DNA from 3 places in the Ruegeria sp. G10 genome. Region 3 is predicted to be linked to each of the others. Evidence: riboswitches for the same ligand, from Rfam matches in the RefSeq annotation. Region 3 holds a riboswitch; each other region holds the start of a gene.
What was found. Region 3 has a riboswitch for cobalamin ahead of ACR0KM_RS04550 (DUF1636 family protein). Riboswitches for the same ligand answer to the same signal wherever they lie in the genome.

Region 1 (2,197 bases), on a different contig from region 3:
ATACCCTGCGGTTCTGGGGGACGACCTCATAGCCCGGTTCTTCGGGTTCATCGTCCTGCATCTCGGGCGGGAAGCCTGGGGCCTGAATTTCAAGCCCCGTCGCGTCCTCAAGCCGTTTGATGATATTCGGCGACAGCTCGCGCTCGCCATAGCGCGCGATCCCGTCTTCGAAAATCTTGATCATCAACGGGTTGATCTCAAGCGGCACTCCGGCGCGGTCGGCGACCTCCTGAAACAGGCCGATATCCTTTCTCACCAGATCCATGGTGAACGAAATATCGCGCGAGCCGTTCAGGATGACCTGACTTTCCGTCTCATGCACAAAGGAGGTGCCCGACGAAATCTTGATCGCCTCATAGGTGGTGCCAAGGTCCATCCCGGCGGCCTTTGCGGTCACCAAAGCCTCGGCGCAGGTGATCAGGTTGGCGGTGGCCAGATAATTGGTCAGCACTTTCAGCACCGACGCCGAGCCCAGTTCGCCCGTATGCAGGATGCGCCGCCCCATGGTCGTCAGGAAGGGCAGGATACGCTCGAACGTCGCGCGGTCGCATCCCGCGAAGATCGAGATATTGCCCGTCGCAGCCCGATGGCAGCCGCCCGAAACCGGGCAATCCACCGCAGCCCCGCCCCGCTCGATCACCATCGCGCCAAGGCGTTTGACCTCGGCTTCGTCGGTGGTCGACATCTCCATCCAGATTTTGCCGGGGGTGACCTCGGGCAGCATTTCCTGCATCACGGCATCCGAGGCGGCGGGGGATGGCAGGCAGGTGATCACCGCATCGCAATCGCGCATTAGCTGGGCCGGGCTTTCAGCGGCCTTGGCCCCTTTCGTGACAAACGCGCCCACCAGATCCGGGTTCAGATCATGCACCGTCAGATCGATTCCGTTGCGCAGCAGCGATCCCGAGAGCTTGCCCCCCACATTTCCCAACCCGATAAACCCTACTTTCATCCGCCGCATCCTCCTGTTCGCGTCTTGCGAACCATGCCAGCATGTCGGCCCAACCGGATCATGCCGCCCAGCGACCCGGACAGGTCGCTTTTTACCCGCGTGATCACGGATCAGCGTGTTGCGCTTGACAAGCGGGGCAACCCTGCCGCATGTCCCTTTCGTTGGTGTCTGCGACAGCAGATGAAAAGGGAATGCGTCAGCGGATCATCCGTCAAACGCAGCCGCCCCCGCGACCGTGACCGGAGAGGGTGCCCAAGCCACTGGCGAATGCCGGGAAGGCGGGACATCCGACAGAGGCCTCCTCTGACATCCGCAAGCCGGGAGACCTGCCAACACCCGAAGATGAAACCGGACGGGGTGTTCCGGTGTCGGGTCAAGGGACCCGCATGAAACCCCGTCCCCCACGATGAGGATTTGGGGGGATGAGAGACATGACCGAGACCGCTCCGGTCGAATTGCTGGTTTGCACCACTTGTCGTCGCGGGCTGCCCGTAGAAGATGATGCGCAACGCCCCGGCACCCTGTTGCACAAGGCTTTGGAACAGGCGGAGCTACCCGAAGGGATAACCCTGAAAGCCGTGGAATGCCTGTCGAACTGTGACGAGGGTTGTTCCATCGTCCTGCGTGGCGGACCGGATCGTTGGACCTTCGTGTACGAACACCTGAACGAAACCGACCATGTCGACGTGATCGTTGACGGCGCCACCAAGTACCTTGAGACCGAGGACGGTCTGGTCAAGTGGCGCGAACGCCCCGAACATTTCCGCAAAAACTGTGCGGCCCGCATTCCCCCGATTGGAGCCCTGAAATGAGCAATCTTGAGAAACTCCCCGTCACCGTGATCACCGGCTTTCTGGGTTCGGGCAAAACGACGCTGGTGCGGCACCTGATGCAGAACCCGCAGGGCAAGCGTCTGGCCGTTGTGGTCAACGAGTTCGGCGATGTTGGCGTCGATGGCGACATCCTGAAATCCTGCGCCATCCCCGATTGCCCAGCGGAAAACATCATGGAGCTGGCCAATGGCTGCATCTGCTGCACCGTGGCCGATGATTTCATCCCGACCATCGAGGCGCTGATGGCGCTGGAGCCGCGCCCCGATCACATCCTGATCGAAACCTCTGGCCTCGCCCTGCCCAAACCGCTGCTGAAGGCGTTCGACTGGCCTGATATCCGGTCCAAGATCACCGTCGATGGCGTGATCGCTCTGGCCGACGCCGAAGCCGTGGCCGCCGGTCGTTTCGCGCC
Region 2 (2,197 bases), on a different contig from region 3:
GATGCTGGGCTTGATGGCCCCCGATTATCTTGAGCGCGAAGTCTATTGCTGCGGCCCGGAACCTTTCATGCAGGCCGTGCGTGACGCGCTGGTGGGTCTGGGTTTCGACATGGACAACTATCATCAGGAAAGCTTTGGTGCCCCGATCGAGACCGAGGCCGATCAGCCTGCGCTGGATGATGTTGTCCCCGACGACGACAGCAGTGCCGAAATCGTGTTCGCCGCCTCGGGCGTGACGGCCAAAGTGGCCGAAACGGACACCGTTCTGGTCGCCGCGCGCTCGGTCGGGCTGAACATACCGTCGGGCTGTACCTTCGGGGTGTGCGGCACCTGCAAAGTCAGAAAGACCGCGGGCGAGGTGCACATGGTTCACAATGGCGGTATTTCGGAAGACGATATCGAGGCAGGTTACATTCTGGCCTGTTGTTCAAACCCCATCGGCAAGGTCGAAGTCGAGGTCTGACATGGAACGGGCGGCGCGCATTGCGGTCTGCCGCCCCTCTAACTTGGCGACAAACGACTTTGTGTTAGTGCGCTTCCTTGTCAAATCAAGTTGTTTCGTATCTTGTGGCCAGGATGGTTCCTGAACGCGAATCGCGCGCGGGATTCAAGGGAATATGGTGCGGCCCGTGCGATCAGGCCAAATCCGTGACTGCCCCCGCAACTGTAGGCGGTGAGCGACCCGAGATCGGCCACTGGGCAATCGCCTGGGAAGGATCGGGACAGCATCGACCCGCAAGTCAGGAGACCTGCCATCCGATTTGAACGAACCCGGGCGGGGTGTCCCGGAGGGAGATGACAATGTTCCAAGCGGCGGTCGCCGTCCCAGACTTTGCACTCGCCTTGCCCCCGTCCAAACCGAGGAGCCGAAACACGTGGCGTTGCAACATCCTGAGAGCGGGCCCCGCGAAGCTGGCAGACGCGGCGTCGCTGCAGCTTGGCTGACGTTCCAAAGCCGCCCTCTCGGCGTCGTCGGCAACCGATGACCCGTCCTCTGACCCCTCGCGCGACCAGTGCGCAAAGGCTACGTTGCCTGACGGAATTCAGCGTTCCGATCCTGGTTGCCGGCGCTCTGATCGTGTCGGCGCTGCTGTGGCTCATGATTTACGCGGTGATCTGATGTCGGGTGTTCTGCAACTGCGCGGCCTGACGCTGGGGTATCGCGATCTTACGTTGTTCCGCAACCTGTCGATGGACATTGAGGCCGGAACAACGCTGGCCGTCCTTGGCACGAACGGATCCGGCAAAAGCACTTTTGTGAAAATGCTGCTGGGTCTGTTGGATCCGCTTGCCGGAACGCTCAGCTGGCCGCAGGGGCGACCGTCTGAGATCGGGTATCTCGCACAGATGACTGAGTTCGATCGGCGTTTCCCCATTCGCGTACGGGATCTGGCTGCCATGGGGGCGTGGCGCGGTTTCGGGCTCCGGTCGGGGCTGGACAGCGCCGCCCGAGACCGGGTGGCCGCTGCGCTTGACGAAGCGGGCGTTCTCGATATTGCCGACCGCCCGCTGCATCAATTGTCCGGCGGACAGCTGCAGCGCGCGCTGTTTGCGCGCGTGATTGTGCAGGATGCTCCGCTTGTTCTTCTGGATGAACCCTTTGCCGCTGTTGACCAGAACACCGAGGCGCACCTGTTGTCGATCATTCGTCGATGGCGCGATGAGGGGCGCGCCGTGGTCCTGGTGGTGCATGATCTGTCCTCGGTTCTGGACCATTGCAGCCACGCCCTTCTGCTGGGCGGGCAGGAAGCGACCTATGGTCCGGTGTATGACGTCCTGACCCCCGACCGGCTGGTTGCGCAGGGTTATCTGTCGGAAAGCCAGGCTTCGTGGATGTTTCGAAGCGAACCCACGCCAGCGGAGAATGCGCATGTTTGATCTGCTCGCCGAGATGTGGGGTTTTGCATTCATGCGCCGGGCGTTCGTCGCCACAACGGTTTTGTCGGCATCCGTGGCACCGGTGGGGGCGTTTTTGGTCCTGCGCCGTCTGTCGCTTGCGGGCGAAGCCATGGCTCATGCGATTACGCCGGGCATCGTGATCGGTTTTGTGACCGCAGGATTGTCTGTCATGTCGCTGTTGGTCGGTGGCCTGATCGCCGGCGTCGGTGTTGCGCTCCTGACTGCATTTTTGGCACGTAGAACAATCCTGCGCAGCGATGCGAGCCTTGCGTCGCTCTATCTGATCGCCCTGGCCGTG
Region 3 (2,197 bases):
TCGAGCAGCCGAAAGCCGCGCTCCAACCCGGCCAAGGCCAGACCGGCCTCGGCGTCAAGGCGATCATCCAGTCCGGGCAAGTCCGGCGCATCCATGGCGGCGCCAACCAACGGGGCGAGATAGCTGTGGCTTTTGGCTAGACGGGCCCGGGCTGTCTGATGATCACCTGCATCCCATGCGTTCAGCGCCTGCGTGAGAACGCGATGCCGCCCAACACCGGTCACCGTGAATTGCCACAGCTTGTAAAGCGTCACAGCCAGCGCCAGCACGGACATGACGATCAGAATGGCCACAACCGGCCCTCCGAGGGCTACGATCTGGCGCAGGGCCTCAAGTGCATTCATCCTAAGAGCTCCACATCGATCCGGCTGGTCAGGTTCAACTCTGTTGCACAGATATCGCTTTCCGAGCCGCTGACAACGCAGCTGTTTGCGCCATTGATCAGGACACGACCGATCGAGGTGCAATCGAGATCAGGCAGGCTGAACTGACGCACCCGCGGTCGGTCGCGCGGCAGGTCGCGAAAGTCAAACAGCGACAGCGTGACCACGCCGCCGGACTTGTCGAAAATGACGGTTTCGAACGCAGCTTTCTCGATTTCGCTTTCGGTTTGATTGTGCACAACAAAGGTCAGACGGCAGGCGCCGTTCACCTCCTGCACCGTATTCAACTCGAGCGATAAGGGCGCGGCGCGCTCATCAGCAGCTTGCGCAAGGGTCGGAACGGGTGACGCGATGGCGATGGCTGCGGCCAGAGCGAGGCGGGAAAAGGGCATGGGCTGGCTCCTGATTGGATGGAAACCCTGTCCTGCGCATCATGCAGGGGTTGATCCCTCTTATCCAATCCAGCTGGGACACGAAAGGGCGGGCAAGGGGATTGTGCGCGTTCGACCGCTCACGCCCGGTAACTTTCATATTGACCCATCCATTGTTCTAAGGCACTGAGTCCTGCGATGGTTCCCAAGGCTATGGCCGCGGGATGAAAAGGGAATACGGTGCGGCCCGCTTCGGTCAAACCCGTAACTGCCCCCGCAACTGTAAGCGGCGAGCAAAGCCAAGCAACCACTGGCCTTTTCGGCCGGGAAGGATGGCCAAGCCGAGACCCGCGAGTCAGGAGACCTGCCATCAGATGTTCAACCAACCCGGGACGGGGCGTCCTGGAAGGAGGCTTTGATGGCACGTCTGACACGTGTTGACATATTTGGCACCTTCCCGATGCATCTGGGCAGAGGCAGAGGGCGCGTGTGTGAAGACTCCTGATCATTTTGTGCTGATCTGCGCCACCTGTTCCGGCGCGCAGACCTTGTCGGCAATACAAGAGTCCCTTGCACCCCGCTTGCCCGAGGGCTTTGCGATCCGCGGCGTTGATTGCATGGCCGGGTGTGCGCACCCGACGACTGTGGGCTTTCAGGCTGTAGGCAAGGCGCAATATCTGTTTGGTGATATCCAGACCCCGGCCGAGATTGACGCATTGGCCGAGTTTGCCCTTCAGTACCAACAAAGCGCGAATGGCTGGACCAAAGCGACCGAGCGGCCCGGTGCACTATCCGCTAAGACCCTATCGCGGATGCCGCCGATTGGTCAGCAGGTACCGCTATGACACCCCAGCCGTTCCTTGTTGCCTCGAACCTCGAATACTATGCGCTAAATGGCGATGTGCTGCTGCAGAATGTCAGTTTTGAGCTGACCGAAGGCTCGATTCTGGCGATTGCTGGCCCGAACGGCGCGGGTAAAACCACCTTGCTCAATCTGCTTTGCGGTGCCGAAGGGCTGTCTCTGGGCGATGTTCTGATCAATGGGCGAAGCCTCAAGCAGTTCTCAGCCAACGAACGCGCGCGTGTTATCGCCGTGGTCGGCCAGCAAGAGATGCCAGATGGGCGTTTGTCGCTTCGCGATTACGTGGCTCTGGGCCAGATACCGATCCTTGCCGACCGCTCGGCACGTGCGCACCAGCAAGAGCTGGACCGGATTCTGAATCTGACTGGCCTCGCGCCTCTTGCGCAAAAGCGGATGGCGCAGCTTTCCGGTGGTGAGCGACAGCGGGCTCACATCGCGCGCGCGCTGGCCCAGAACCCGTCGCTTCTGTTTCTGGACGAGCCGACGAACCATCTGGACCCCGATGCGAAAGGGCGCATGCTGTCTCTGGTTGCGGATCTGGGGATTACGGTGGTCATGATCGTGCATGATCTGGTCATGAT

Region 1: linked by a shared signal. The riboswitch ahead of ACR0KM_RS00985 (DUF1636 family protein) and the one ahead of ACR0KM_RS04550 (DUF1636 family protein) in region 3 are both predicted to bind cobalamin.
Region 2: linked by a shared signal. The riboswitch ahead of ACR0KM_RS15150 (metal ABC transporter ATP-binding protein) and the one ahead of ACR0KM_RS04550 (DUF1636 family protein) in region 3 are both predicted to bind cobalamin.

The regions. Positions count from the first base shown of each region.
Region 1 is NZ_JBQFOQ010000001.1:205,806-208,002, forward strand. It holds gene ACR0KM_RS00980 (NAD(P)-dependent oxidoreductase) at 1-1,132, opposite strand, end outside; cobalamin riboswitch at 1,098-1,300, shown strand; gene ACR0KM_RS00985 (DUF1636 family protein) at 1,384-1,764, shown strand; gene cobW (cobalamin biosynthesis protein CobW) at 1,761-2,197, shown strand, end outside.
Region 2 is NZ_JBQFOQ010000009.1:5,447-7,643, reverse strand. It holds gene ACR0KM_RS15155 (FAD-binding oxidoreductase) at 1-463, shown strand, start outside; cobalamin riboswitch at 561-771, shown strand; gene ACR0KM_RS15150 (metal ABC transporter ATP-binding protein) at 1,093-1,878, shown strand; gene ACR0KM_RS15145 (metal ABC transporter permease) at 1,871-2,197, shown strand, end outside.
Region 3 is NZ_JBQFOQ010000002.1:169,128-171,324, reverse strand. It holds gene ACR0KM_RS04560 (MotA/TolQ/ExbB proton channel family protein) at 1-344, opposite strand, end outside; gene ACR0KM_RS04555 (hypothetical protein) at 341-775, opposite strand; cobalamin riboswitch at 937-1,140, shown strand; gene ACR0KM_RS04550 (DUF1636 family protein) at 1,246-1,599, shown strand; gene ACR0KM_RS04545 (ABC transporter ATP-binding protein) at 1,596-2,197, shown strand, end outside.